Aliamphritea ceti: one gene and its partner. The protein of the gene in region 1 interacts with the protein of each later gene in a pairwise test. Links are inferred from orthologs where the notes say so. Each region holds a gene or a part of one and is shown on either strand. Other genes may lie near its edges. The genes, in order: OCU49_RS16780 and rlmN.

Region 1 (13,033 bases):
AAGGTTTATTGAGTATTTTTATTTATATTCAATTAGTTATGTGCGTTTTTTGAATGTTGGCCCCAGTTTTGCTCTTAAGGCTATGTGAAAACAAAAATTCTAAAAGGAAATCACAATGAGCATAACTAAGCGTACATTTCTGAAAACGGTCATCTCTTTAGGAATGGCTGCAAGCGTAGCAACTATGGCGAGTGTATCGACAGCTGCTGTTGCTGCAGATAAGCGCTCCTATATTCTGGCAACTGCTTCAACCGGTGGTACTTATTATCCGGTAGGTGTTGCGCTGGCGACACTGACTAAAGTAAAGCTGGAGCCAAAATACAAATTCTCTCTGGGTGCAATCAACTCTGCCGGTTCCGGTGAAAACGTAAAATTATTGCGTGAAAATGAAGCGCAGTTTGCCATCATGCAAGGCTTATACGGTGCCTGGGCATGGAGTGGTGAAGGTGCGCTGGCGAACTCTGGTCCGCAAGAGCACTTACGTTCAGTGTCTATGTTGTGGCAGAACGTTGAACAGTTCGTGGTTAAGTCTGATCTGGTGAAAAGCGGCACTATCGATGATCTGGATAACCTGGATGACGATAAATTCTCTATCGGTAAGAAGAACTCCGGTACAGAAGGTTCCGGACGTCAGATTCTGTCTGGTTTAGGCGTCAAAGCTGACAATCTTGATTTGGTGTATCTGGGTTATGGTCCAAGTGCGGATGCATTACAGAACGGTTCTATTAAAGGGATGAACGTGCCTTCAGGCGTTCCAACCAGTGCAGTTACCCGTGCATACGCTGCGCTGGGCGATGATATGACAGTACTGGACTTTAACGATGAGCAGATCGCCAAAGCGAACGGCAGCTACAAGTTGTGGACCCGTTACGTGATTCCGGCAAACACTTATCCTGGACAGACAAAAGACATCAACACTATGGCACAGCCAAACTTCCTGGCGGTACGCGATGATGTATCTGAAGAAGACGTCTATTTGCTGACCAAAACTATCTACGAAAACCTGCCATTCCTGAACGGTATTCATAAAGCAACTAAAGCGATGGCACTGGAAAAAGCGATTGCTGGCTTGCCGGTACCATTGCATCCAGGCGCTGCCCGTTTCTACTCTGAAATGGGTCTGGATATCCCACAGCATTTAGTTTCTAACTGAGATCTTGCTAGCTGACTGAGTGCACGCCGATACATAGCGATGCAGTCAGTCTGGCACTGGGATCTCAGTGCCTACCGGTCAGAGTTATCAGAGAGGCGATAGCTCTGGCCGGCCTCCGATATTTACACTTATTCCTGTGGTTTCTGATATTTGCCCTGGGCAAATGTAGCAGGCGGGTGATCGTGCGTAGGATTTTCTTATGAGTACCTTAAACAATACGGCTGAGCAGGGCGTTGCTGAACAGAAATCTGCTGGGCCAACGGATGCTGAAACAGCAGCAAAGCTTCAGTCGATGGAGCTGACCAAGCGGCCGGACGACTCTGCCGCTGGTAAGAGCATTTACTGGCTGGGTGTTGCCTTTGCCATTATGCATATCTACTTCAATACAATAGGTACCTTGCCCGAGCTATGGGTAGCGTCTATTCATTTCGCAGGCTTTGCCTTGCTTTGTGCGCTGATGGTACCTGTCATGCAGGGGAAAACGGCTGCCAGCAGGCGCTGGTTTTTGCTGCTGGATTGTTTATTGGGATTAGCTGCTGTGGTGTGTGCAGCCTACCTGATTGGCTTTGAGGATGCCCTCTATGACCGCGGTGTTACTTTTGTGGTCAGTGACTGGGTGTTCTCTATCGCGGCAATTTTTATTGCGTTGGAAATGGCGCGGCGAACCACAGGCTGGTTTATTCCCTCAATGATAGTGGTTGCCCTGACGTATGTGTTTTGGTGGGGCCCATATATCGACGGCATTTTTGGTTTCCCGGGTCTGTCACTGGAGACGGTGCTGTACCGGAGCTATTTCTCCACCGAGGGAATGTTTGGCCAGATAGCCCGAATATCCTGGTCTTACGTCTTTATGTTTATTCTGTTCGGGGCTTTTTTGGTGAAGTCTGGTGCCGGCGATTTCATTATTGAGTTATCCCGTTGTGCCGCAGGCCGCTTTGTTGGTGGGCCGGGCTTTGTGGCAGTGCTGGGTTCAGGCTTGATGGGCTCTGTGTCAGGCTCTTCGGTTGCCAATACTGTGTCTACCGGTGTTATTACCATTCCTCTGATGCGCCGGGCGGGCTTTCCGGCACGCTTTGCGGCTGGCGTTGAGGCTGCCGCTTCGACCGGCGGACAGTTAATGCCTCCGGTAATGGGTGCAGGTGCTTTTATTATGGCGTCTTACACTCAGGTGCCTTATGTGGACATTATCGCGGTGGCAGCTTTACCGGCGTTACTCTACTTCCTATCGGTAGGCTTTTTTGTTCGGGTAGAAGCGATGCGTAGCCATGCTCAGTCTGTTGAGCTGGATACCCGGCCGGTTGGCCAGGTGTTGAAAGAGGGCTGGCATTATTTGTTGCCACTGGTGGTGCTGGTTACTTTGCTGGTAAATAACTTTACGCCTACTTATGCCGCTGGTATCTCAACGATTTCGGTGATTGCCGCTTCATGGTTATCCAAGCATCCGATGAACTTTAAGGATGTTCTGGACGCACTTGCTCAGGGTTCTAAGAATATGGCGACAACAGCAATGTTACTGGTTGCTGTGGGATTAGTGGTGAATGTGGTTGCGATGACCGGGATAGGTAATACTTTCTCGTTGATGGTGGCTGAATGGGCTGGTGGCAGTCTGATGATTACTCTGGTTCTGGTCGCGTTAGCGTCACTGATTCTGGGGATGGGGCTGCCGGTGACGGCGTCATATATTGTACTGGCGACCTTATCGGCACCGGCACTGTATAACCTGATTGCAGAGATGCAGTTGGTGGATCTGCTGGTGACAGGTAATTTGCCGGAAACAGCCAGGACAATCTTTCTGTTAATTGCTCCCGAAAAGGTTGCACTGTTAGCCGAGCCAATGTCTGAAGTGCAGGCTCAACAGCTGTTAGCTATGGTACCTGGTGATTTTAAAGCCCAGTTATTAGAGCAGGCACTGGCACCTGAAGTGTTGGCTATGTTGCTGGTTTCCGCGCACATGATTATTTTCTGGCTTTCTCAGGACAGCAACGTCACTCCGCCGGTATGTCTGACTGCGTTTGCTGCGGCGGCGATTGCCCGGACACCGCCCATGGCAACCGGATTTACTGCCTGGAAGGTAGCCAAAGGTCTGTATATTGTGCCGGTGTTGCTGGCTTATACGCCTTTCATTGGTGGTACCGCCACTGAGGTGCTGAGTATTTTTGCTTTCTCGGTATTTGGCATTTATGCGCTGGTAGGGTGTATGGAAGGGTATCTGGAAAGTCCGTTAAACCCGGTATTACGTATAACCAGTGGTGTTGCGGGGGGTGCGATGCTCTGGCCTCACGGTAATCTGATTATCAATTTCAGCGCTGTTGCAGTATTTATTGCCATCTTTATCTACTCACGTCGAAACAGGTCCGTCAGCACTGACTGACAGACAGGTCCAACTGCTCCGTCCCGTACTGGCGGGGCAGTTTTTTCTATTGAATCACTACTTGTAATCAGCTTTCCTGTCATGGCTATTTGGTCATATGTCGTAAACAGCCATTCCCCTTATATTTACCTGTTGTGGTATCATCTGCAGAGATTTTTGATGTTGTGCTAAGTTGTTGATGAATAATTGATACATTGATTCTATGTGTTGGTTTATAGCAACAGTTCACAGCAGGGATTTATCTGCAATAAAGTTGTGCTGCGGTTATACCGACAGCTCGCTTTCAATCTTAGATATTCTTATACCGGTTATCATCACTGATGATGCAAACAGAACAGTAATACGGAAATGATCAATGGCTGCTATTAAAGTTGCTATACAACGGATGTTTAAGCCTTCCGCTCCATGGATGATTCCTTTGGTGTGTGGAATGCCTTTGTCGCTGGAAGCGGCACAACAAGCTGATTGTTACCAGTCTTACTCTGAGCGTGATTTAGTTACTGCTCAGCAGACTTGCCAGGGGCTGGCAGAACAGAATGATGCCCGTGCGGCTTTTATTCTGGCGACAATTTATTATCAGGAAGGTACTGACGCTGGCGATCAGCGTGGTATTTTCTGGGATAAAATAGCTGCAGAAAATGGCCATGCTGAGGCCGCTTACAGACTGGCCCTGGCTTATCAGTTAGGTCAGGGGCTGGAGCAGGATAATACTCAGGCAGTCCGTTGGTATACTCAGGCCGCTCAGGCCCATCACGCGAAAGCCCAGCGCAGTTTAGGCGCAATGTATGAAGGCGGCTACGGCGTTAAACAGAATATTCAGCAAGCATATGCCTGGTATAAACGTGCAGCTGCTCAGGGTTTGCCGGATGCACAGTTGCGTTTGGGAACAATGTTTTTTGAAGGCCGTGGCGTTAAAGCTGACCGTGTTCAGGCCCAGCACTGGATTCGTAAATCAGCAGAAGCCGGAAATCATAATGCCCAGTTGGCGCTGGGCGTAATGCTGGCTGAGATTGATCCACAGGATAGTGCGCGCTGGTATCAGCGTTCGGCTGATCAGGGCAATGTATCTGCTAAGCAAAATCTGGCTTTAATTTATTTCAGCGGTCAGGGTGTCGAGCGGGATTTACCTAAAGCACTGGCGCTGGTGGATGAAGCTATTGAGTCTGGTAATTATTCTTCCCAAGCTTTACGGGCTGAAATTGTTGCAGAGCTGAAGCCTGAAGGTACAGAGGTTGTCAGTGCAGAGCCAGTGATTGCGGAGCTTGTAATTGCTGACAGTGCTGCAGGGCTTGATGCTACTGAAGAACAAACTGTTAATAACAGTCCTGTCGATTTAGAACTTACAAAAGCAGCAGATGCTTCTGTCACTGTAGCTGCTGTGTCTGAAGAGTCTGCAGCATCCGTTGTGCCTGATTCTGAAAAAAATGTTGCTCAAAACTCAGCTACTGAAGCGTCTGCTTCGGCTGCCCAGGAAAATATTCTTGTTGCTGCAGCAGAAAAACAGTCAGCCGATAATGGCGCGGCCGGTCAGGAAGTAGTAGATGTTGCTTCTTCACCGGACGAACCAAAAGCCTTACTGGCTTTAGCTTCTGTTGAGGTGAGTGCTGATACGCTGACACAAATAACGGAATCTGCACCGCCGGCAGCCAGTGCCAGCACGGTTGCGGTAAGTGCTGTGACGGAAGATACAGAGTCAGTCAAACCGACTGACAATGAAACTATTACGCTGGCTGTAACTTCAGTTGAAGCAGTGAATGCTGCGGATGAAGAATCTACTAAGCAATTGCCTGTTGTTACACCCGTTGAGCCCTTGATGGAGAAAGAGTCTGGCCCTTATGGGATGGAAGCGGATGGCTGGCTGATGAAGCAGCCTGCTGAGCGTTATGTTATTCAGCTGACAAACGGTGAGTTTAAAGAAGGCATGGAGAAGTACATTCGCCGTGCCGGTCTGAAAAGTGTAAAAGGTTGGCATTTTTATCGCACCCAGCGAGATGCAGGTCTTTACTATGTTCTGGTATACGGCGAATACGAAACTGTTGCAGCAGCGAAGAAAGCATTGGCTAAATTGCCCCGTAAAGCGCGGCGAAGTCACTGGGTTCGTCAGTACAGTACTTTGCAAAAGTTATACAGAACTCCCGGTTCATTACCTCCTGCCGAATAGAAAAAAGATGTGCGTTCTGGATGTCACATAGGTATCGTATATCGCTTTCTGAACTCTTGAACTGAATCTATCGTCGCCGGCGGTCGCACAGGGTAATGAGATGATAAAACAGCAGTTTTCCAATTTTCTGATGTTCGTGCTGGTAGCAGCAGGCAGTACTGCTGTTTATTCAGCTGATGATGCTGAAAGCAAATGTCAGCAACTGTATAAGGATGGCCGTTATGCCAGTGCTTATCCCGCCTGTAAAGCATTAGCGGATGATGGTGGTGCAGTCGCCAGCTTTGTAATGTCTAATTTACATGCACGTGGACTGGGCGGGGCTAAGGCCGATGTCAGCCAGGCACTTGTATGGCTGAAAGTTGCAGCGGAAGCTGATTACGGTCCAGCCTGTTACAACCTTGCTGCTTTATATGAAAGTGGTGAAGTTGTAGAACAAAACCTTCCTGAAGCTTTTAGCTGGTATCAGCGTGGTGCCGAAGCCGGTCATATTGAAAGTCAGCTAAAAACAGGTGTAATGCTGCTGAAAGGTGACGGTGTTACTGCCAACTATCAGCAGGCGCAGGAATGGTTGGAAAAGTCAGCCATTGGTGGTGATCCTAATGCTCAGGTAACGCTGGCTATTTTACAGGCGACTGCAGAGGATAAGCAGGCATTACACTGGTATCAGCAGGCAGCAGAACAGAACAATGCCTTTGCTCTGTATCAGATGGCTGATATTTACGCTGAAGGTAAACTTGGTGAGCAGGTTGATTTAGGTAAAGCCCTGCGTTTGGCGAAACAAAGTTTTAGTTTAGGTCGGCATAGTAGTAAACGCTTAGTAGAGAAGCTTGAAGACCGTTTGGCTGAAACCAATGCTTTGGCTGTGAATACTGCGCCGGTTATTGAATCAGCACCGGAACCTATAGAGCCGGCTGTGCAGCAGAACAGTCAGCCTGTTACTAAACAGAAGGCTGTTGAAAAATCTGCCAATAAACAATTAACTGCTCAGACGGCTGCGAAAAAAGCGGTTGTGGCTAAACCGGTTGTCAGCACCAAGAAGGCTGTAAGTGCAAAGAAGGCATCTGAGGTTAGCAAACAGCCAGTAAAGAAAGCATCTAAGCCTGCTGCACCTCAACAGATAGCCGCTACATTGCGTGATAAAAAATGGTTAATGAATCAGCCGGATCAGCGAATTGTTATGCAGTTAGCACAGATTACAGAGAAAGCTGCGATTAGCCGTTATATCGAAAAATATAGCTTACAGAATCAGGTTGATTATTATAGGGCCCGCACCCGGGCAGGGTTAGTGTACGTGTTGTTGTATCACCGCAACTACGAAACGGTAACTAAGTCGAAAGAGATCGCACGTCAGGTATTGTCTGATGGTGTTCAGAAGGGTGTCTGGTACCGGCGTTTTTCTACCTTGCAGGCAGATTACGTCGCACCGAACGGTGAAAGTTAACCAGAACGTATTTTTTTAGTCAGTTTAACGCTGTCATTATTCAGAGAAAATTCCGGTTTGTCGGCCAGGGATTTGGCCGTAGGTATCGGTTAGGGAGATTGTGATGTTTGCTAAGAAATATTTATTACTCAGTGCACTGTTGTCAGTTAGCTCTGCTTCGGTGCTGGCAGATCATGATCCACAGGCGCCGGCGTGCCTGGATCGCCTGAACCATGAAGATTATGCTGCGGCCAACACGATTTGTTCCAAACTGGCAGATGCCGGTGATGCCCAGGGTTTGTTTGCCATGGGGCGGATCTATGGTGAAAGCCTGGGCCGTGACGGCGATCAGATTAAATCTGTTGAGCTGTTAACTCAGTCCGTGGCGGCAGGCTACACGCCGGCAGCATATTATCTGGGCGTTGCTTATGAACATGGTAGGGGGGTAGAGCAAAACTTACCTCAGGCAGTAGGATATTACCGGCAGGCGGCTTCTGGCAATATGTCTGAAAGCCAGTTCAAACTGGGACAAATGTTGCTGAAGGGCAGTGGTGTAAAACAAGACTTAGGTCTTGGTGAGCGCTGGTTGCGTTTGGCAGCCCGGTCGGGTCATCAGGATGCACAGGTTACACTGGCAATTTTGTTAGCCGGTAAAGACCATGATGCCAGCCTGAGCTGGTATCAGAAGGCTGCTGTGCAGGAAAACCCGGACGCGTTGTATAACCTGGCCGCTATTTATTTTAATGGTGAGCAGGTTGATGCAGATCTGCCCCAGGCGCTGGAGTATGCGCAGCGAAGCAAAGCTGCAGGCCATAAAAAAGCTGATGTGTTATATACGGCTATTTCAGAGCGACTGTTAAATCTTTATGGCCCGACAGCTGCTGGTCAGCCGGCATCGGCAGGGTTTTCTGCAGCGCCAGGTCTCAAAACCAGTGACTGGCTGTTTAGTCAGCCAAAGCAGAATTTTGTTTTGCAGCTGGCACAGTTTAAAGATAAGCCTGCAATGACTGAGTTTTTGCAGGCTAATCGTCTTGAAGGCAAGGTTGATTACTATCGCAGTGTGACTGTTTTGGGGCCTGTATACGTTGTGCTCTATAGCCATCAGTTCGATAGCTATGGTGCCGCTAAACGTGGCATGGAATCGCAGTTACCGGCTGTTGTTGCCGAAGGTGGCTGGATTCGCCAGTTATCTGTTTTGCAGGATATTTATACACCGACTAAATCATAGAGCTTTAAGGTGTTAAGAAAAACGGCGGCCTGAGGGCCGCCTTTTTTTGTGAATAGAGTTTTATTCAGGGCTGGATGTAATCCAGTGGTACTGAGGTTGTATCGACAATCTTACGCATGATGAAAGCAGACTTTACACCAGTCACGCCCCGTATCCGGGTGATCTTACCGAGCAGAATATCGTGGTAGCGGTCCATATCCGGTACCGCGACTTTTAATTGATAATCCGCGTCATGTCCGGTGATCAGGTAACATTCCATGACTTCAGGAAAGCGATTAATAGTCGCTTCAAACTCTTCAAAACGTTCCGGGATGTGCTTATCCATGCTGATATGCAGGATGGCGATAAGGTCCAGATTGACCGCCCGTTCATCGATACGCACGACTTTTTGCTGGATTACGCCGGATTCTTCCAGCTGTTTAACCCGGCGGGAGCAGGGCGCTGCTGTAAGACCTACCTTTTCAGCAAGTTCTTGATTTGACTGGTTAGCGTCACGCTGTAATTCGCGCAATATTTTTATATCAAACGGGTCTAAACTGATATTGGTTGTACGCATTTTTATCTGCCGCGCAATTATTTGTATGCATTAAGCGTATTTTATTTATAAAAATTGCGCAATTAGTTTTAATCACCGTTATTGCGCACAGTAATTGCGCTCAGCAATGTTTACACTATGTCTTATCGAATGACGGGACGATCCCTGTTTTCGGTCAGGCCCGCCACGTGACTTACCCGGTCGGCGGCGGGCCTAAAAACTGCCTACCTCTGTTGCCACAAGCACCGCTCGCAGACTTAACAAGAATTAAAAAAATTTCGCCTTACCGAGGCATGACACTGGGAACTCAGCATGTTTGACCATCGTAAATATAAAGCTTTTGAGCCATTAGCATTAACCGACCGTACCTGGCCAAATCAGGTAATTACTGTTTCACCTGACTGGTGCAGTGTTGATCTTCGGGATGGTAATCAGGCACTGGTTAATCCGATGAATGTTGATCAGAAAACCCGCATGTTTGATTTGCTGGTTAAGCTGGGTTTCAAAGAAATCGAAGTAGGTTTCCCATCGGCTTCACAGCCGGATTTTGATTTTGTCCGTAAGCTGATCGAAGAAGACCGTATACCTGAAGATGTAACTGTTCAGGTACTGACTCAGGCGCGTGAAGATTTGATCTCCCGTACTTATGAGTCTCTGGAAGGTGTACGCCGCGCCATTGTTCACGTGTATAACTCTACTTCTACTGTTCAGCGTGAGCAGGTCTTTGGTAAGTCCCGTGAAGGTATTAAGGCGATTGCGGTGCAGGGCGCTAAGCTGGTTAAGTCCTATGCTGAGCGTTACCCGCAGACAGACTGGGAATTCCAGTATTCGCCAGAAAGTTTTACCGGCACCGAAATGGATTATGCGGTTGAAGTTTGTGATGCCGTTATCGCTGAATGGCAGCCAGAGAATGGTCAGCCAATGGTGATTAACTTGCCGGCGACTGTTGAGATGTCGACACCAAATGTTTTCGCTGATCAGATTGAATATTTCTGCCGTAACGTTAGTCAGCGTGAACATATCCGTATTAGCTTACATACTCATAATGACCGTGGTTGCGCAGTTGCTGCTGCCGAACTGGGTGTATTAGCCGGTGCAGACCGTATCGAAGGTACGCTGATCGGTAATGGTGAGCGTACCGGTAATATGGATATCGTAACCATGGGAATGAACCTTTACTCCCGTGGTATTGATCCGAAACTGAATTTTTCGGACATTAAAGAAATTATTGAAGTGGTGGAGTACTGCACAGAGTTGCCAGTGTCTGCCCGTCATCCATGGGCTGGCGAATTGGTATATACCGCTTTCTCCGGCAGCCATCAGGATGCTATCCGTAAATCAATGAACTACCACACAGACAATGGTCTGGATAAGTGGGATGTTGCTTACTTGCCTATTGATCCGCGTGATATTGGCCGTGAATATGAAGCTGTTGTACGCATTAACAGCCAGAGCGGCAAAGGTGGTGTAGCGCTGGTGTTAGAGCGTGATTACAACATTGAATTACCTAAGTGGATGCACGGTGCACTGAGCCAGAAGGTTCAGGGTGAGGCTGAAGCTTCGGGCGTTGAAGTATCTCCAACGGTGATTAAAGAGTTATACGACCAGCACTTTGTTGCTGTGGATCCTGAATGGGCATTGGGCAGCTATGATCTGCATACAGAAGACCACCAGGTAAATGGCCAGTTCAGTGTAGGTAACAGCCAGTTCAGTGGTCAGGGCACTGGCCCGCTGGAAGCATTATGTCAGGCGTTGAGCCAACGGTTCAGTTGCAGTATTGAAGTACAGCAGTTTGATCAGCACGCGATTGGTACTGGTACTGCGGCTCAGGCTCAGGCATGTATTGAAGTGATGATCGATGAGCAGTTACACCACGGTGTTGCCGTCGCGGAAGATACTTCAGCTGCTACTATGCAGGCACTGTTATCAGCGTTTAGCCGTAGTCAGGCTGCAGTCGCTCAGGCAGCTTGATTCCTGGTTAGAACACTCAACCTGTTTAGACAGGCAAATTAAGACAAATAAAAACGCCCGGCAGTTTGCACTGCCGGGCGTTTTTTTGTGTTTACTACTGCTAAATCGTTAATCAGCTTTTGGCTTTCGTGCCGGCTTTTTCGTAGCAGGTTTACGCGCTGTAGCCGGTTTGCTACCCGCTGATTTTTTGTTGTCTGCAGATTTAGATGCGGCCGGTTTTGGAGTAGCAGGGCGGGCACCTGTTTTTGGCTTTTTGGTTGGCTTAGCTTTTGCCTTGGCGGCTTTGCCTTTGACCTTGCTCTTGACCTTAGTTTTGGTCTTGGTTTTTGTATTGGTTTTGAGCTTTTTCTTTTCAGTCGGCTCAGGTTTTTTCGATCCTAGCCCCGGGTATGTTGCCCGGCTGAGTTTCTGACCGATAAAACGTTCTATCCGGCCAAGGCTTGGCCAGTCCAGCGCATCAACAATTGACCAGACATAACCGGTGCTGCCTTCACGACCGCTGCGACCTGCGCGATGAACGTAGCCATCGGCTTTCATAGGTAATTGCAGATTAATGACGTGATTGATATCGGGCAAATCCAAACCCCGGCCTGCAACGTCAGTCGCAACCATAACCTTGATACGCTTACGGCGCATGTCTTTAACACGCTGGCCGCGGTCGCTCTGGCGTAAGTCGCCATGTAAACCAGCACAGGTGATACCAAGGCCGCGAATAACATGTACCCAGTGATCAACCTGCTTACGGGTGTTTACAAAGATGATTGCCTGATCAATCTCATGGCTTTTAACCAGCGCTTTGAGAAGGTGATCTTTATGTACTTCGTTGTCAGCCTGATAAACGCTGTGTTTTATATGTTCCGGAATGTGTCGTGGCTGCTCGACCTCAAGACAGCGGGCGTCTTCGTTAAGCAAATCGCTGGCAAACTTCTGAATCTTGTCGCTTTCAAGTGTTGCTGAGAACATCAGTGTTTGACGTGACTGAGGCAACACATCGGCAATTTGATTAACGCTGTCAATAAAGCCCATATCCAACATACGGTCTGCTTCATCTATTACCAGCATGTCTACAAGGGACATATCCAGCCATTGCTGTGCATTCAGCTCAAGCAGACGGCCAGGTGTTGCAACCATGATATCAATGCGTTCTGCGAGCATGCCTTTTTGCATACCGAATGGCACGCCACCAACAATCAGACAGCTGTTGATATGGCTGTTGGCAGTTTGCTGTTTAACGACTTCGTATGTCTGTTTGGCCAGTTCCCGTGTCGGGCTGAGAATCAGAACCTGCGGTGCGCTGCTACTGTCCGGCTCGTTATCGAGTATGTGCTGCAGCCCGGGCAGAACAAAGGCCAGGGTCTTACCTGTGCCGGTTGGGGCGCTCGCCAGCAGGTCAAGGCCGTCCAGAATTGCAGGGATAGCCTGTTGCTGAATATCAGTAGGCTTGAGGAAGTCGTTGTCGGCCAGTGCGCCGAGGATTTCCAGGTCCAGATCAAGATCGATAAAGGACATAGTGCTCGCTTAGATGGGCAGTGAAAATTAAACCGCAAGCATACACCATTTTGCTGCCGACCACCTGAATTTCCCTGCGTTGTGTCACTCTTGGAGCGTTTATACTTAAACAGGGCTGTTTGCCTCTTGAGCTACATTGAAACAAGCCCTATCATGCGCTGCCCGCCGTTCTTACTGCTATGCTGTGTGAATGGTTTTGGGCCAAGCAAAAATTATACTGCGCAGAATTTTCAAAAATAGTGAGTCGTCCTTTGTCAGAGTTTATTCCCGGTCAGCGCTGGATCAGTAACACCGAATCAAATCTGGGGTTGGGGGTTGTTGTTGATGTTGCCAACCGCCGTGTCGTGATGAGTTTCCCTGCCGTTCAGGAAGAGCGCACCTATGCAATTGATAATGCGCCGCTTAGTCGGGTAATTTATCCGGTAGGCGAGCAGGTGAAGTCCTACCAGGGATTGGAAATTGTCATCAGCGAAGTAATAGAAGAAGATGGCGGCGTGTACTATCTGGGTTTTGATGCCGAAGGTGAAGATCACAGTATTGATGAGCTGGAGCTTGATAGCTCGGTTCACTTCAGTAAGCCCCATGACCGCTTATTTGCCGGTCAGGTTGAAAAGAATAACCGTTTTCAGCTACGGCTGGAAACTCTGAAGCACCAGCATCAGCATGTTAAATCACCGGGTTTTGG
Region 2 (5,391 bases), 2.5 Mb from region 1 along the record:
CTACCTGTCATGTGGTTGTTCGTGAGGGCTTTAGCAGCCTGGAAGAGTCTGATGAGTTGGAAGATGATATGCTGGACAAGGCCTGGGGTCTTGAACCGGAATCACGTCTTAGCTGTCAGGCTGTAGTAGGCGAAGAAGATCTGGTTGTAGAAATTCCCAAGTACACTATCAATCAGGTTTCTGAACGCCATTAAGGCGGGAGTGAAAATACATGTCTTTTAAATGGGTAGATATACACGATATTGTCATCGAGCTTGATGAGCAGTATCCGGATACCGATCCGCTGACAGTGAGTTTTCCTGATTTATATGAGTCAGTAATGGCGCTGGAAGGCTTTGATGACGATCCTGATCGCTGTGGCGAAAAGATTCTGGAGGCCATCCAGATGGCCTGGATCGAAGAGCGCGAGTAAGCGCAGTAAGAAAGCCCGCAAAAGCGGGCTTTTTCGTCTTTGTGGATGCTGTTATCTGTCAGATGCATGACGTATAATGGCGCGTTTTTCTAATATCCCTTGTGTCCTAAAATTTAAGAGGATCTATAGCAAATGGCTATCGAACGTACTTTTTCAATCATTAAGCCCGACGCAGTTGCTAAAAACGTTGTTGGTAAGATCGTTTCTCGTTTTGAAGAAGCTGGTCTGAAAGTGGTTGAAATGCAGATGAAATCTTTGTCTCAAGCTGAAGCTGAAGGTTTCTACGCAGAGCATAAAGAACGCCCATTCTTCGGTGATCTGGTTGCTTTCATGACTTCTGGTCCTGTTGTTGTACAGGTTCTGGAAGGTGAAAATGCTGTTGCACTGAACCGCGAGCTGATGGGTGCAACTAACCCACAGGAAGCTGCGGAAGGTACTATCCGTCGCGATTTCGCTGAGTCTATCGATGCGAATGCTGTACACGGTTCTGACGCTCTGGCTTCTGCTGAGCGTGAAATTGCTTACTTCTTCGGTAAGTAATTCCTGTTGGGCCGGAACATTGTGTTTCGGCCCACTGTTTTAAGATGTTAGGTGAGATATGACTGAAGCCACAGAAAAAGTTAATTTACTGGGACATTCGCCACAAAAGCTGGCTGAATATTTTCATAGCATTGGCGAGAAGCCGTTCCGTGCTACCCAGGTATTGAAGTGGATCCATCAGTTTGGTGTCAGCGACTTCGCTGAGATGACTAACATCAGCAAGGCTTTACGGGAAAAGCTGTCAGCAGTGGCAGAAATCCGTGAGCCAGAAGTATTAGTTCAGAATATTTCAAAAGATGGTACCCGTAAGTGGGTCATTAAGCTGGAAGGCGGCTCCTGTGTAGAAGCGGTGTTAATTCCGGAAAATGGCCGTGCGACTTTATGTGTGTCATCGCAAATAGGTTGTTCCCTTGATTGCAGCTTTTGTTCGACAGGCAAGCAGGGATTTAACCGCAATATGAGTGCCGCCGAAATTATTGGGCAGGTACGTGTGGCAATTCGTTCCTTTGGTCCTTTTGATCCGTCTGGTGACCGCCGTGTTACTAACGTGGTATTCATGGGGATGGGCGAACCACTGATGAATTTCGAAAACGTTGTCGATGCTATTCACTTAATGATGGACGACAATGCTTATGGCCTGTCAAAGCGACGTGTGACCCTGAGTACTTCAGGTGTGGTTCCTGCGCTCGATAAGCTTCGTGAAGTAACTGATGTATCTCTGGCTATCTCACTGCATGCTGGTAATAACGCACTGCGTGATGAACTTGTGCCAATTAATAAGAAATATCCGATTGATGAGTTGGTTGCGGCCTGCAACCGCTATATGGATAGCCTCAACGATAAACGTGTAGTTACGGTTGAATATACCTTGATAGAAGGGGTAAATGATCAGCCGTTACATGCCCGTGAGTTAGTTAAAGTATTGAAACGCTTGCCTTGTAAGCTAAATTTGATACCTTTTAATCCTTTTCCTAATTCGGATTATATGCGACCTTCTGAAGATGCTATTCAGGCATTCAAAATGATAGTTGTGAAAGCCGGTATTATCACGACAGTGCGACGTACCCGTGGTGATGATGTTGACGCTGCCTGTGGACAGTTGGTTGGTCAGGTTATGGACCGTACCCGACGCAGCGAGAAATACATTCCATTAACGCCTGCTGATGCGGTACAGGTACAGCAGCCAGTTAAACATTAAGTTTGTCAGGAGACACGCGATTGAAAAGCTGTTTAGTTGTTCTGTTTTCAGTACTGCTCGCAGCTTGCGCGGGTAATACTCCACAGACGTCTGAAAACCTGAATGACAGTGCTGCTGAGGCTTATACACAGTTAGGCATTCAGTATCTTCGTGATGGCGATAATGCTAGTGCAAAGCAAGCATTCCACCGCGCTTCCCAGATAAATCCAAATGCTGAGCTGGCTTATAATGGGCTGGCTATGGTTTTCCAAATGGAACAGGAAGCGAGTCTTGCGGAGTCGTATTTCGAAAAAGCTGTGTCTATCGCTCCCGATAATGCAGTTGTGCACAATAATTACGGAGCTTTCCTGTTTAGTCAGGAGCGTTATGAGCAAGCCTGTAAAGAGCTTGGCAGAGCAACAGAAGATCCTTTTTATGCGCAACGTGCGCAGGCATTTGAAAACTTAGGGCGCTGTTATCAGAACCTTAAGCGTTATCCTGCAGCTGAGAATGCTTTTAAGCGTAGTCTGACATTGAATCCCAACCGACCTGTGGCGTTAATCGAACTGGCTGAAACTTTGTTAACTGAACAGCAGACTGATGAGGCGATTGTGTATTTTGATCGCTTCGGTGAGTTGGTTGATAACCGTCAGGTCGAACATTACGCAAAGAGTCTTTGGTTAGGCATTCGTATCTCCAGAATCAAAAATAATTCGATTAGTGCGGCAACTTATGGTTTGATTCTTAAGAATTTATTCCCAGATTCGCAAGAATACCGTGAGTATAAGGAGTCATCTCGGTGAGTAGAAAAGAATCACAAAATGGCGAAGCGGAACTGCATGAGCTTGTTTTTCCTGTTGATGAGCTGATCCAGGCGCGGGAAGTTAGTGGCCGTTCTCAGGATGATGTGGCTCAGGAGCTGCGTTTGTCGTTGCGATATATACAGGCATTGGAAACAGCAGAGTTTGAACAGCTTCCCAGTATGGTCTTTGCGCGAGGTTATATTCAGAGCTATGCCAAGTTATTAGGCTTAGATGCAGATCGTTATCTGGCTATTTTTGATGAGCTGACTACGCCGGGCGGAAAGCAACGTCGTCGACCAATCAGAGCGATTGGTAAAGTTGATCAGCAAGCGAAGTCTGGTGACTTTGCGGTAAGAATTTTTACCTGGGTTATTTTGCTGGCGCTGATCGGTGTATCTGTCTGGTGGTGGAAAACACAAAGTAATCCTGAATTATTGTCTGACCTATGGCCTGCTGGTGAGGCTGTTCAGGAAATGCCAGCAGAAGGTGATAATTCGCTGCAGTTAAATATCGAAGCTGCACCGGAAGTAGATAGTTTTCCTCCGATAGCAGTTGAGCCTGTCAATGTGCCGGTTACAGATCAGGCTGATGAAGTATTAGCGAATGCTGAGGCTGTACTTGAGCAAGCAGCAGAATCTGTTCGGGATGTTGCAGCGGAAACAGCTGTTGCTGCTGAATCTACAGTCGAGCAGGCTGACGTAACCGTAAATACTGAGCCGGATACGACCATCACCACGCAGACTAATGTTGAGCTTGCGACCGCTCAGGTGGATAAGCCTGCGGAGACTGCTGATACTCAGAATGAAGCTGTTTCAGCAGCAGGTGTATCTGGGGTAGGGCGGTTATTAATCGATTTCGCTGATGATTGCTGGATCAGTGTTAAAGATGTGAATGGTCAGGTATTAGCTATGCGCATCAAGCCGGCAGGTAGTCGTTTGGATGTGTCAGGCCCAGGCCCGTTAAAAATTCAGATTGGTAAAGTTTCTGCTGTTGATACTATTAGTTTTAATGGTAAAGATGTAGATCTGAGTAGTTATACCCGTTTAGATGTGGCAAAGCTTAATTTGCCAGCAAGTGAATAAGTTATCTGTTAGGACTAGTTAAATTGGCAAAAATTAAAGCCATCCGCGGAATGAACGACATTCTGCCGGAGCAGACGCCCGTCTGGCAATTTCTCGAATCTACTGTAAAAAATGTTCTGGCCAGTTATGGATACAGTGAAATCCGTATGCCAATTGTTGAGCAGACTGATTTGTTTAAGCGCTCTATTGGTGAAGTGACAGACATTGTCGAAAAAGAAATGTATACCTTTGAGGATCGCAACGGTGAAAGCCTGACGCTGCGTCCTGAAGGTACAGCCAGTTGTGTCCGTGCTGGTGAAGAGCATGGCTTGCTGTTCAATCAGACACAGCGTTTGTGGTACCAGGGGCCGATGTTCCGTTATGAGAAGCCACAAAAAGGACGTTATCGCCAGTTTCATCAGATTGGCGTAGAAACCTTTGGTATGGCCAGTGCGGATATTGATGCTGAAGTGATTATGCTGAGTGCGCGTCTGTGGAAGCAATTAGGCATTCTGGATGCGGTTACCTTGCAGCTGAATTCGCTGGGTAGCAATGAAGCAAGAGCAGTATTTCGTGCTGATCTGGTTACTTACCTTGAAGCACATAAAGAAGAGTTAGATGAAGACAGTCGTCGTCGGCTTGAGTCTAACCCGCTGCGTATCCTCGACAGTAAAGATGCGAAAACACAGGCTTTGCTGGATAAAGCACCTGTATTGAACGATTACCTTGACGATGACTCCAAGTCTCACTTCGCGGATTTATGTGAAGCATTGGATGCTGCTGGCATTAAGTATGAAATTAATCCGCGTTTGGTTCGCGGTCTGGATTACTACTGTAAAACTGTTTTTGAATGGGTGACTGATAAGCTCGGTGCTCAGGGTACGGTTTGTGCTGGCGGACGTTATGATGGCTTGGTTCAGCAGTTAGGTGGTCGTGCGACACCTGGTGTTGGATTTGCCATGGGTGTTGAGCGTCTTATTTTGTTGTTGGAGACTCTTGAAGTTATTCCTAGTTCACTGCGTCAGCCGTTCGATGTGTATTTAGCCGCTGAGCAAAAAGGCATGCAGTCCCGTTTGGTCGTATTAGCTGATCAGCTGCGTGATGCAGTGCCTGGGTTGCGGATTCAGTTGCACTGTAGCGGTTTGAAAAACATTGCCAGTAAAGCGCGTCAAACAGGAGCTGCCTGGGTGGTTCTTGCGCGTCAGGATGAAGCAGGTTTACTGACAGCAAACCTGTGGTATAACTCCGAGCCGACCTATGATGTTGCTGAGTCGGATATCGCTGCGTTATTGCAGCAACAGCAGGCATAATTTAGTTATTAGCGTTTAGAAAGCATGGGAGTATGTTGTGGCAGAGTTGCGCACAGAAGAAGAACAGGTTGAAGCGTTAAAGAAGTGG

Evidence for each region.
Region 2: the proteins of OCU49_RS16780 (region 1) and rlmN interact in binary tests that used the Escherichia coli proteins (3 or more experiments, as listed by UniProt). The link is inferred for Aliamphritea ceti from one-to-one orthologs.

The regions. Positions count from the first base shown.
Region 1 is NZ_AP025282.1:3,664,732-3,677,764, reverse strand. Bases 10,149-13,033 are described here. They hold OCU49_RS16780 (DEAD/DEAH box helicase), read right to left. Parts: upstream 12,349-13,033; coding sequence 10,948-12,348; downstream 10,149-10,947. Other genes in these bases: rapA (RNA polymerase-associated protein RapA), read left to right, coding at 12,588-13,033; leuA (2-isopropylmalate synthase), read left to right, coding at 10,149-10,839. Also shown: OCU49_RS16815 (TAXI family TRAP transporter solute-binding subunit), read left to right, coding at 116-1,153; OCU49_RS16810 (TRAP transporter permease), read left to right, coding at 1,446-3,524; OCU49_RS16805 (SPOR domain-containing protein), read left to right, coding at 3,880-5,685; OCU49_RS16800 (hypothetical protein), read left to right, coding at 5,786-7,126; OCU49_RS16795 (hypothetical protein), read left to right, coding at 7,230-8,333; OCU49_RS16790 (Lrp/AsnC family transcriptional regulator), read right to left, coding at 8,398-8,889; more of leuA, read left to right, coding at 9,181-10,148. UniProt on the Escherichia coli protein: DEAD-box RNA helicase involved in the assembly of the 50S ribosomal subunit at low temperature. Exhibits RNA-stimulated ATP hydrolysis and RNA unwinding activity. Acts before DeaD.
Region 2 is NZ_AP025282.1:1,212,315-1,217,705, forward strand. What follows is about bases 286-3,080. They hold rlmN (dual-specificity RNA methyltransferase RlmN), read left to right. Parts: upstream 286-1,010; coding sequence 1,011-2,150; downstream 2,151-3,080. Other genes in these bases: iscX (Fe-S cluster assembly protein IscX), read left to right, coding at 286-412; ndk (nucleoside-diphosphate kinase), read left to right, coding at 545-952; pilW (type IV pilus biogenesis/stability protein PilW), read left to right, coding at 2,171-2,932; OCU49_RS05555 (RodZ domain-containing protein), read left to right, coding at 2,929-3,080. In the rest of the region: fdx (ISC system 2Fe-2S type ferredoxin), read left to right, coding at 1-194; more of iscX, read left to right, coding at 212-285; more of OCU49_RS05555, read left to right, coding at 3,081-4,014; hisS (histidine--tRNA ligase), read left to right, coding at 4,038-5,303; OCU49_RS05565 (YfgM family protein), read left to right, coding at 5,341-5,391.